Regions from separate parts of the Vibrio sp. T11.5 genome, predicted to be linked through region 2. Evidence: predicted binding sites of a transcription regulator. Region 2 holds the regulator's gene; the other holds the start of a gene.
The links. Region 2 encodes CRP, which controls carbon source genes, mostly activating them, when cyclic AMP is high. Its sites were predicted from a motif close to TGTGANNNNNNTCACA; they were not measured.

Region 1 (5,865 bases), on a different contig from region 2:
ACGCACAATGCTCAAATAAACCAGATTGAGAATGCTAAGTTTTATCAGGCTAATTTGGAACAAGATATGTCTGGTCAGCTCTGGGCGAGAGAAAAGTTTGATAAAATACTACTGGATCCGGCACGAGCTGGCGCCAGTGGAATTGTCGAGCAAGTTTCATCGCTAGGTGCGACAAGAGTCGTTTATGTTTCTTGTAATCCTGCTACTCTAGCGCGAGATTCGCAGAGCTTGCTTAGTCAGGGGTTCAAGTTACAACGATTGGGAATGCTAGACATGTTCCCACATACCAGTCACTTAGAATCCATGGCGCTTTTTGTGAAGGATTAATGCGAACTTACCCTTTCGAGCAGGGTCTCACTGTGGGTTAGGTCGAAGAAAAAAGTATAACAGGACAAAGACAATGGTTGCGGTAAGAAGCGCACATTTGAACCAAGATGAACAGTTTGATTTAGATAATTGGATTGCTAGCTTAGAGCAGGACACGAAAGTCGCGAAGCGCCTTAAAGAGGTGTACCGCCATTGCGAAACGATTCTTGAAGACAACGATCGCGGACCATTGCTCTTGTGGCGTGGTAGAGAGATGATCGAAATCCTCATCACCCTTTCCATGGACAAAGCCACGTTAGTGGCTGCCTTGTTGTTCCCAGTGGTGTCCAGCGGTGCATACGAACGCGAAGTTTTGGAAGAGGATTTTGGTAAAGAAACGATCAAGCTGATTGACGGTGTTGAAGAAATGGCTGCACTGGGCCAACTCAATGTCACTATGGAGGGGAGCGCAGCTTCTGCTCAAGTAGATAATGTTCGCCGCATGCTATTGGCTATGGTGGATGATTTCCGCTGCGTGGTGATAAAACTTGCAGAACGAATCTGTAACCTGATTGAGGTCAAGAAGGCTCCGGACGAAGTGCGTCAGGCAGCAGCGAAAGAATGTTCAAACATCTATGCGCCTTTGGCCAATCGTCTTGGTATTGGTCAGCTTAAGTGGGAAATCGAAGATTACGCGTTCCGTTATCAGCAACCTGAGACTTACAAACAAATAGCGAAGCAGTTATCTGAGCGTCGCATTGTTCGAGAGCAGTACATTACAGACTTTGTTAATGACCTTTCTAATGAAATTACTTCTTCAGGCATTAATGCGGAAGTGAGCGGTCGTCCTAAACATATCTATAGTATCTGGCGCAAAATGCAGAAAAAGAGTCTGGCATTTGATGAGCTGTTTGATGTTAGAGCCGTTCGAATCATTGCTGATAAGCTTCAGGATTGTTATGCGGCTTTGGGTGCGGTGCATACTAAGTACAAGCATTTGCCAAGTGAATTCGATGATTACGTCGCGAATCCAAAACCAAACGGATATCAGTCAATTCATACTGTTATTCTTGGTCCCGAAGGGAAAACCATCGAGATTCAAATTCGTACCAAAGACATGCACGAAGACTCAGAATTGGGCGTCGCTGCGCACTGGAAATATAAAGAAGGTGGCGGCGGTCGCAGTGGGTACGATGAGAAAATCACGTGGCTGCGCAAACTGCTCGATTGGCAGGAAGAAATGTCTGATTCGGGCGAGATGCTTGATGAAGTGCGCAGTCAGGTATTTGATGACCGAGTGTATGCTTTCACGCCTCGTGGCGATGTCGTCGATTTACCAATGGGTGCTACGCCACTTGATTTTGCTTACCACATTCACTCTGAAGTCGGCCATCGTTGTATTGGCGCTAAAGTTGCAGGCCGCATCGTACCGTTTACTCATAAGCTTTCTATGGGAGATCAGGTCGAGATTATTACTGCTAAAGAGCCGAACCCTTCTCGAGACTGGCTGAATCCATCAATGGGGTTTGTGACTTCTGGTCGTGCGCGCGCTAAGATCAATGCTTGGTTCCGTAAACAATCACGAGAGAAAAACGTCGAAGCAGGGCGAGATATTCTCGAAGTTGAATTGCAGAAAATTGGTGCGACTTTAAAAGATGCAGAGCAGTATGCGTTGAAGCGTTTTAACGTCAATAGCACTGATGAACTGTACGTTGGTATCGGAAGTGGTGACTTACGTATCAACCAAGTTATCAACCACATCAATGCCTTGGTCAATAAGCCAACCGCCGAGGAAGAAGATCAACAAGCATTAGAAAAGCTTCAAGAAGCAGAGACTAAAGCACCAGCGCAAAGTCGCCCTAAGAAAGACGCAGTCGTTGTGGAAGGGGTTGATAACCTGATGACGCATCTTGCGCGCTGCTGTCAGCCGATTCCAGGGGATGAAATCTCAGGTTATATCACCCAAGGTCGAGGTATTTCAGTGCATCGCGCTGACTGTGAACAGCTTGAAGAGTTGCGCCACCATGCACCAGAACGCATCATTGATACCGTATGGGGGAGTGGCTTTGTTGGTTCTTATATCCTGACAGTTCGTGTAGAAGCGATGGAGCGCAGCGGATTACTGAAAGACATCACCACCTTGTTTGCCAACGAGAAAATTAAAGTCACCAGCATGAAAAGTCGTGTTGATTATCGCAAGCAGTTATCGATTATGGATTTTGATCTAGAGGTCACCAATATTGAGATTCTGCAGCGTGTGTCGAAGCGAGTTGAACAGATTAAAGATGTTATGTCGGTAAAACGCCTCGGCTAGTTTTTACGTCGTATTTGGCTTTCTAACTGCGTTAACTTCACTATACTCGCTCCATCACATAGGCAAGCTATGCTCAGGAGTCTCGTAAGTTTGTTGCCTTGTTAGAAGAGCCAACTACTTAGTAAAAAAGAGTGGTCATTCCCTAGAGTGAGACGAGCGATTGGGGATGACGAGAAATTTTTAAAGGTGAGTGGTTGTACCGCTCACCTTTTTCTTTAGATAGATTTAAAGGAACAGAGAAAATGAGTCACCCGATTGAACAGCTAGAACAGATTATGGCGCGGCTTCGTGATCCTGAGAGTGGTTGCCCGTGGGATTTAAAACAAAGCTTTGACACGATTGTCCCGCATACGATTGAGGAAACGTATGAAGTAGTGGATGCAATTCACAATCGTGATTGGCCGAATCTGCAGGAAGAACTCGGGGATTTGTTGTTTCAGGTTATCTTTTACAGCCAGTTGGCGAAAGAGCAGGGGTTATTTGAATTCGCCGATGTTGTTGACACGGTCAATGAGAAGCTGACTCGCCGTCATCCCCACGTCTTTTCTGATATTGAATTCGAATCAGACGAAGAAATCAACGCCAACTGGGAAGCGGAAAAAGCCAAAGAAAAAGCTGAATTGGGCAAAAAAGAGCAAAGTATCCTAGACTCAATACCGAGTTCGCTCCCAGCGCTTTCACGTGCCAACAAAATTCAGAACCAATGTGCCAAATTTGGCTTTGATTGGGACTCGCTGGGCCCGGTTGTCGACAAGGTACGCGAAGAGGTTGATGAAGTCATGGATGAGGCTCTGCAGGTGTCCCCTGATGATGAAAAAGTTGAGCTTGAGCTGGGGGATTTGTTGTTTGCAGTCGTGAACTTAAGTCGGCATCTTGGGCAAAATCCTGAATCGGCATTAAGTAAAGCAAATCTCAAATTCTCTCGGCGATTTAAAGGGGTTGAGAAGATGGTTGCTGAACAAAGTAAGCAGTTGACAGATTTCGACTTACAGCAACTTGATAGCATGTGGGATGAGGTGAAACGTCGAGAATCGTAACAATAAACCCAGTGTGTCGAGCTGCTTGAATTTGATTTGAAGCAAAAAATAAAAAATAGCAGTGTGATAGATTTCACGTTGTGGCGATAAGGGTCTTCTGGTATATTTATCTCCCGTCCAGAAGAAATCCATTTCCCTCATTCAACCAATTTCAGGTTAAACATGACGACAAATTACATTTTTGTTACTGGCGGGGTCGTATCCTCTCTAGGTAAAGGTATTGCAGCAGCATCTCTTGCCGCTATTCTTGAAGCTCGTGGTCTTAAAGTGACTATGATGAAGCTTGACCCTTACATCAACGTTGACCCGGGCACAATGAGCCCAACTCAGCATGGTGAAGTGTTCGTTACGGAAGATGGCGCAGAAACTGACCTAGATCTTGGTCACTACGAGCGTTTCATTCGTACCAAGATGACTAAGCGCAACAACTTCACTGCCGGTCGTGTTTACGCAGACGTTCTCCGCAAAGAACGTCGCGGTGATTACCTAGGTGCAACGATTCAGGTTATCCCTCACATCACTAACGCCATCAAAGACCGCGTAATCGCTGGTTCTGAAGGTCATGATGTTGCTATCGTTGAAGTCGGCGGTACTGTGGGTGATATCGAATCACTACCATTTATGGAAGCAATTCGTCAGCTAGCCGTAGAGCTGGGGCGTGAACGTGCTATGTTTATGCACCTAACATTGGTTCCTTACCTTGCCGCAGCGGGCGAAGTGAAAACGAAACCGACACAACACTCTGTTAAAGAGCTACTGTCTATCGGTATTCAACCAGACATTCTAGTTTGTCGCTCAGATCGTATGATCCCAGCGAACGAGCGCAAGAAGATTGCTCTTTTCTGTAACGTGCAAGAAAAAGCAGTTATCTCTATGAAGGACGTCGATTCCATCTACAAGATCCCTCAACTGATCAAATCTCAAGGTCTGGATGATCTTGTCTGTTCTCGTTTCGGTATTTCTGCTCCTGAAGCTGATCTGACTGAGTGGGAACAGGTTATCTATGAAGAAGCGAACCCGACGGCAGAGGTGACCATTGGTATGGTTGGTAAGTACATCGAACTGCCGGATGCTTACAAGTCAGTCAACGAAGCGCTGAAACACGCAGGATTAAAAAACCGTTTGAGCGTTAAGATCAAATACGTTGATTCACAAGACGTAGAAACCAAAGGTGAAGAAGCGCTAGAAGGTCTAGATGCTATCCTTGTTCCAGGTGGTTTCGGTGATCGTGGCGTGGAAGGAAAAATTCGTGCAGCGCAATACGCTCGTGAAAACAAGGTACCTTACCTAGGTATTTGTCTGGGTATGCAAGTAGCACTGATTGAATACGCGCGTAACGTTGCGGGTATGGAAGGTGCACATTCAACAGAGTTTAACAAAGAGACCAAGTACCCTGTGGTAGGTTTGATCACAGAGTGGGTAGACGGTGAAGGTAAAGTTGAAGAACGTACCGAAACGTCTGATCTAGGCGGTACGATGCGTCTTGGTTCTCAGCTATGTCACCTAGAGAAAGGGACTAAAGCTCGTGAACTCTACGGTAGCGCGACGATTCATGAACGTCATCGCCACCGTTACGAAGTGAACAATAATCTGCGTCCAAAAATTGAAAAAGCGGGTCTAAAAGTGTCGGGCCTGTCAGCAGATAAGAAACTTGTGGAAGTGATTGAGAATCCAGCTCACCCATGGTTTGTAGCGGCTCAGTTCCACCCAGAGTTCACTTCGACACCTCGCGATGGTCACCCACTATTCGCAGGGTTCGTAAAAGCGGCTGGTGAATTCCAACGCAGCGAATTAGAGAAGTAAAAAGGATACGGGCAGTGGCGAAGGTTGTGCTGCTGCCTTTTAAATTTGACATTTATATTTGAACGAGAGGAAACATTAATGTCTAAGATCGTTAAAGTTCTAGGTCGTGAAATCATCGACTCACGTGGTAACCCAACTGTAGAAGCTGAAGTACACCTAGAAGGCGGTTTCGTAGGTATGGCGGCTGCTCCATCTGGCGCATCAACTGGTTCACGTGAAGCTCTTGAGCTACGTGACGGTGACAAAGCTCGTTTCCTAGGTAAAGGTGTTCTTAAAGCAGTTGAAGCGGTAAACGGTGAAATCGCGGAAGCTCTAGTGGGTAAAGACGCTAAAGACCAAGCTGCGATCGACGCAGTAATGATCGAGCTAGACGGTACTGAGAACAAATCTAAGTTCGGTGCTAAC
Region 2 (5,865 bases):
TCGAATCAGGCGAGGCTGTTGTGGTGTTTTCCGAGCTTCACGAAACCGTCGATATTCAACTCAAGCAAAAGTTTTAATTTAAAACACATCATACCGTGCCCTTCCAATAAAGCGTGTTATAGTGACATGCAACAAGGGACAGTTATTTACAGACAAGGTTTGTCATGTCAGCAAAACATCCAATCATTGCCGTCACCGGTTCTTCTGGTGCAGGCACTACTACGACATCTGAAGCGTTCCGCAAAATGTTCAACATGATGAACGTCAAGCCCGCTTGGGTCGAAGGTGATAGCTTTCACCGTTTTACTCGCCCAGAGATGGATGTCGAAATTCGTAAAGCCCGTGAGCAAGGTCGTCACATTAGCTACTTTGGTCCGCAGGCCAACGACTTTCCGGCGCTCGCAGAGTTTTTCCGTAAATACGGTAACGAAGGGACAGGTCAGGTACGTCGTTATCTGCACACCTTTGATGAAGCCGTACCATACAACCAAATGCCGGGGACCTTTACGCCGTGGCAAGAACTGCCAGAAAACTCTGATGTGCTGTTTTATGAAGGCTTACACGGTGGCGTCGTTGATGGCGATGTGAATGTCGCTCAGCACGTCGATTTTCTGATCGGCATGGTACCCATTGTCAACTTGGAATGGATCCAAAAGTTTGTCAGAGACACCCGTGACCGCGGCCATTCGCGTGAAGCGGTGATGGATTCAATTGTCCGTTCGATGGACGACTACCTCAACTACATCACTCCTCAGTTCTCAAGAACTCACATCAACTTCCAGCGTGTTCCGACCGTCGACACTTCCAACCCACTTAATGCTAAAGGCATCCCAAGCTTAGATGAAAGCTTTGTTGTCATTCGCCTACGTGGTATCAAGAATGTCGACTTCCCATATCTGCTGGCGATGATTGACGGTTCATTTATGTCACGTCACAACACGCTCGTGGTGCCGGGCGGAAAAATGAGTTTCGCTGTCGAGCTGATTGTTCGCCCTATCTTGCAACAGTTAATTGAAACCGGAAAAATTGGCTAAGACTCGCGTTCTAAACACGATTACTTTTCATACCGTGATCATGTGCACATTTTTGCGTAGAAAATCGTAAGATGTACCCGATTAAAATCAAGAAATAGATTTCAAAAAAAGATACTATTTGAAACCGAAACAAAGATGGCTTGCAGCATTTGAAAAGTGCTCTTATCCTAGTAGGTCTTGATTCAAGGCTTAGCTAAAACATGGAAAGTAGCAAGCGTACCCTGCAGAGGAAGTGAGATATTATGGTTCTAGGTAAACCTCAAACCGATCCAACATTAGAGTGGTTCCTTTCACACTGTCATATTCATAAGTACCCATCAAAAAGCACGCTTATTCACGCGGGCGAAAAAGCAGAGACTCTTTACTACATTGTCAAAGGTTCTGTGGCTGTACTTATTAAAGACGAAGAAGGTAAGGAAATGATCCTTTCTTACCTAAACCAAGGTGACTTTATCGGTGAACTTGGTTTATTCGAAGAAGACCAAGAGCGTACGGCATGGGTTCGTGCCAAATCTCCTTGTGAAGTAGCAGAAATTTCATTCAAGAAATTCCGTCAGCTAATCCAAGTTAACCCTGACATCCTGATGCGTCTATCTGCACAAATGGCAAGCCGCCTGCAAGTGACCAGTCAGAAAGTCGGTGACTTGGCATTCCTTGATGTAACAGGCCGCATCGCGCAGACACTGCTTAACTTGGCAAAACAGCCAGATGCAATGACGCACCCAGACGGTATGCAGATCAAGATCACTCGTCAGGAAATCGGTCAGATTGTTGGCTGTTCTCGTGAAACCGTAGGTCGTATCTTGAAGATGCTAGAAGAGCAGAACTTAATTTCTGCCCACGGTAAAACAATCGTTGTTTACGGTACCCGTTAATTTCGATTAACCGCTAAGAATTTAAAAGCCACCAATGGAGACATTGGTGGCTTTTTTGTTTGCTTATGTCATCCCCGAGAGGGAGGGACGACCGAGTTGGGGATCTCTTCAAACAAGCAGGTAAATCTATAAAGATTCCCTACTCCCTCCTTCGTCGGTCTATGGAATGACGACTGTTTCACCAGGGCGCAGCCCGAATCTCGAAGCGCAGCGTTCCCGAGGACGAAGTCCGTTCTCAGATTTTCCTACCCGTTAGTACTCTCGAAGATCTTATCAGCAGAGGCTGCAACAAATCCTGGGTAGAGTTCACCGTTACTCATCGGGTAGCGCTTAGCAAACTCATAGAAGCCACCAGGAATCATCTCAGTCCCTTCTGTGAAGGTCACTGGCACTTTATCTGCCATGGTGGAGGATTGCTCAAGCAGCACGTCAGGTGAGCCTTTTACTTCACCGCCTGATTCGTTGATCGTAAAACCAGCTTCACGTAGGTGATCATTGACACCTTTCACTTCCTCAAACGCATCTAATTGATTGACACTCACTGTAAAGTGGTTGGCACCATAGCCGTGTGCCGCCAGCCAGGAAGCGTATTCACTCTCTTTTGCTAGTAACTGGTAATCAGCAAAACTCAGATCCCACAGACGCCCACCAGACAAGAACTCATGACCTTTGAGTTTATCGGTGTCCAATTGCTCAACTAGCTTGGCAACGATGGCCTGAAGCTCTGGAGAACACTCGTTCACTTTTAACTCACTGATAAACACTTTCGGCTGTTTTGGATCTGGGTGCTCAAAATGTTTCGCCACTAACTTCTTGCTTTCGAACTCATAATCACCGCATGGCTTGTAGCCCACGTCGATAAATGGTTTGGCCAGTGTTTCAATACCTAAAGGCGCTACGTTAAATGTACGCAGGGCGATGTGGTCATTGATCAGCGGCTCATTTTCCTGAAGCAGCTGGTGAACGTTATCAGCAGAGGGACATAAGCGTTGAATATAGTCATTCCATAACGACTGGAATAAAACTTGTGGCGTCATAACGCCTCCTTGTTTGGGTTTGTCTACGTTAACGGAGTTATACTTATTGTTGACTGAATTTTTTATAAAGGAGGCTATCTGACCAAATTTATCCAGAAATCTGATCAGATAGCCTTCAACCTGTGACGTTTAAAAACCTCCCTAAAAGGGAGGCGGTAAGGGAAACCCTTAAAATATATTTATAACTCAACACCCGGGCTTAAGGTCGCGGGTAGTAGTGTTTCTCCCCCTTCCATTGAAGCCATTGGGTACGCGCAGTAATCTGCTGCGTAGTAAGCGCTTGGTCGTAGGTTGCCCGAAGCACCAGGACCACCAAATGGTGCATCACCGCTCGCGCCAGTTAACTGACGATTACGGTTAACAATACCAGCGCGGATGTGGTCAACAAAATAATCCCACTCGCTGTCGTCGGTGGAAACGAGACCAGCCGACAAGCCAAAGCGCGTATCGTTTGCCAGCTCAACGGCTTTTTCCAAGCCTTGGTAACGCACCACTTGCAGTAGTGGACCGAAATACTCTTCATCTGGCAGATCAGCAATTGGCGTCACGTCAATAATGCCCGGAGACACAAATGCCGCTTCACCCGCTTTGGCTTCTAGCAAACTCACGCCGCCAAGGCTTTGTAAGTTGGTTTGCGCATTAAGAATAAAGTCAGCCGCGGCTTTAGAAATTTGAGGGCCCATAAATGGTGCAGGCTCAGCGAAAGGTTGATCAACACGAATCTTCTCTGTCGCTTCAACCAGCTTAGTCACCAGTTGATCGCCTTTTTCACCAACAGGTACGTAGAGACGGCGGGCACAAGTACAACGTTGACCTGCACTGATGAAAGCAGACTGAATGATGGTATACACGGTTGCATCCAACTCGCCATAATTCTCAGAGATCACCATAGGGTTGTTGCCACCCATTTCTAGCGCCAACATTTTACCTGGCTTCCCTGCAAACTGACGATGCAGGATATGACCTGTATTGGCACTACCAGTGAACAACACACCATCAATGCCTTTTGCATCGGCGAGAGCAACACCCGTTTCCTTCGCGCCCTGAACAAGGTTGATGACACCGGCTGGTAAACCCGCCTGTTGCCAAAGTTTCATTGCGAATTCGCCAGTCAATGGCGTTTGCTCAGATGGCTTAAATACAACCGTGTTACCTGCTAGTAATGCTGGCACTATGTGACCGTTTGGCAGATGCCCTGGGAAGTTGTAAGGGCCGAATACCGCCATCACACCCAAAGGACGATGACGTAGGACAATCTGGTTGCCAGCGGCTTCGCGTGTCGCTTCACCGGTACGGTCATGATAAGCACGGATAGAAATCGCAATCTTACCGGCCATGGCTGCCGCTTCAGTACGTGTTTCCCAGATAGGTTTTCCGGTTTCTTTCGCAATGATTTCAGCGATTTGTTCGCTGTTTTCTTTTACTTTCTCAGCAAACGCCAGCACGATAGCTTCACGCTCAGCGTAAGTCATTTTTTTCCAACTTAAGAAGGCGTGTCGAGCCGCACTGACTGCCGCTTCAACCTGCGCAGGAGACGCACTGTCGCCTTGCCAGATCACTTCATTGTTGTATGGGCTGGTCGAATTCATTGCTTCGCCCTGCCCGGCAAGCCACTCGCCTGCAATCCAATGTGTCATGTTTCTATTCCTTTCGATTACTGAGCCAGCATGCGAACGTATTCGCCTTCATTGACTTCCAGTGCTTTAGCCACATCCGGCGACAGAATCACAGATTCAGAAGCTTGGTCGTACGCCGCTTTAGTTGCTACAGCACGGAAGTTTTCAAACGATGTGTTTGAGATAAGGTAATCTTGCGAGCTGGTGTGCTCAGCAATGGTGATTTTGGCGCGGAAAGAGTGACGGACCGACTCAATATTACGCACATCACATTCCACGGACGGGCCGCCATCAAAGATGTCGACGTAGTTACGGCACGTAAAACCTTCTTTCTCAAGCAGACGCAGTGCAGGTTTAGTATTTTCATGCACCTGACCAATCACTGCTTGAGCTTCTTTGCTTAGCAGGTTGATATAAATCGGCAACTTAGGCATAAGGTCGGCAATAAAACCTTTCTTACCGATACCGGTCAGGTAGTCTGCCATCGTGAAGTCAATCGAGAAGAAATGCTCTTGCAGCCATTTCCAGAATGGTGAGTTACCTTCATCATCCGAGACACCACGCATTTCAGCGAAAACCGTTTCAGAAAAACGATGCGGATGCTCCGCCATCATCAAGAAACGACATTTCGACATCAGACGACCGTTGAGCCCAACGCGGAAATCCGGGCGTAGGAACAAGGTACAAATTTCACTACAACCTGTGTAGTTATTGCCAAACGTCAGCAACTTCACCACATTGTTCACCCCGAGTTTCGGTGATGAATGCACTATGGTGCTAATGTGGTAAGAATAAAATGGCACATCCCAGCCAATAGACGCTTCAATACCAGTACAACCTGCCACTTCGCCAGTCTCACTGTCGAAACCAACCATCAAGTAACCTTCGTCACCGGGCTCAGTCACATTATCTTTGGCAAAGCTGTACTCTGAATGAGTAATACGATTGGTTAACAGTTCTTCGTTAACCGGAAGAGATGTAAATCCATGACCCGATTCCACTGCACACGTGTGCAGCGCGTCGTAGTCCGACATTGCTATAGGGCGAACAACCAGCATCGATAATCCCTCCTGATGCGTGAACGCTAGTACTCATTAGTTATCCGTTTATACTTTGACTTCGTCATTCCCTACAGTGAGGAACGAACGTGATTGGGAATCTCTCAACGCGATGCAGGAGATCCCCAATTCGGTCGTGCCTTCCTCTTGAGGATGACACCGTTTATATCGATATGAGTACTAGACTAGGTGTTTCTTATTTAGCTAGCGTTGCTAGAGCTTTATCTAGTCTTGCTAATCCTTCT

Region 1: the regulator CRP is predicted to act here: its motif matches at 3,720-3,735, upstream of OH455_RS13490 (CTP synthase).

Annotation. Positions count from the first base shown of each region.
Region 1 covers NZ_JAPPTP010000012.1:42,958-48,822, forward strand. The annotation lists gene rlmD (23S rRNA (uracil(1939)-C(5))-methyltransferase RlmD) at 1-327, shown strand, start outside; gene relA (GTP diphosphokinase) at 401-2,620, shown strand; gene mazG (nucleoside triphosphate pyrophosphohydrolase) at 2,863-3,657, shown strand; gene OH455_RS13490 (CTP synthase) at 3,820-5,460, shown strand; gene eno (phosphopyruvate hydratase) at 5,539-5,865, shown strand, end outside.
Region 2 covers NZ_JAPPTP010000020.1:54,632-60,496, forward strand. The annotation lists gene OH455_RS17745 (YheU family protein) at 1-77, shown strand, start outside; gene OH455_RS17750 (phosphoribulokinase) at 165-1,034, shown strand; gene crp (cAMP-activated global transcriptional regulator CRP) at 1,277-1,909, shown strand; gene OH455_RS17760 (DUF1338 domain-containing protein) at 2,155-2,946, opposite strand; gene astD (succinylglutamate-semialdehyde dehydrogenase) at 3,126-4,583, opposite strand; gene astA (arginine N-succinyltransferase) at 4,601-5,620, opposite strand; gene OH455_RS17775 (aspartate aminotransferase family protein) at 5,817-5,865, opposite strand, start outside.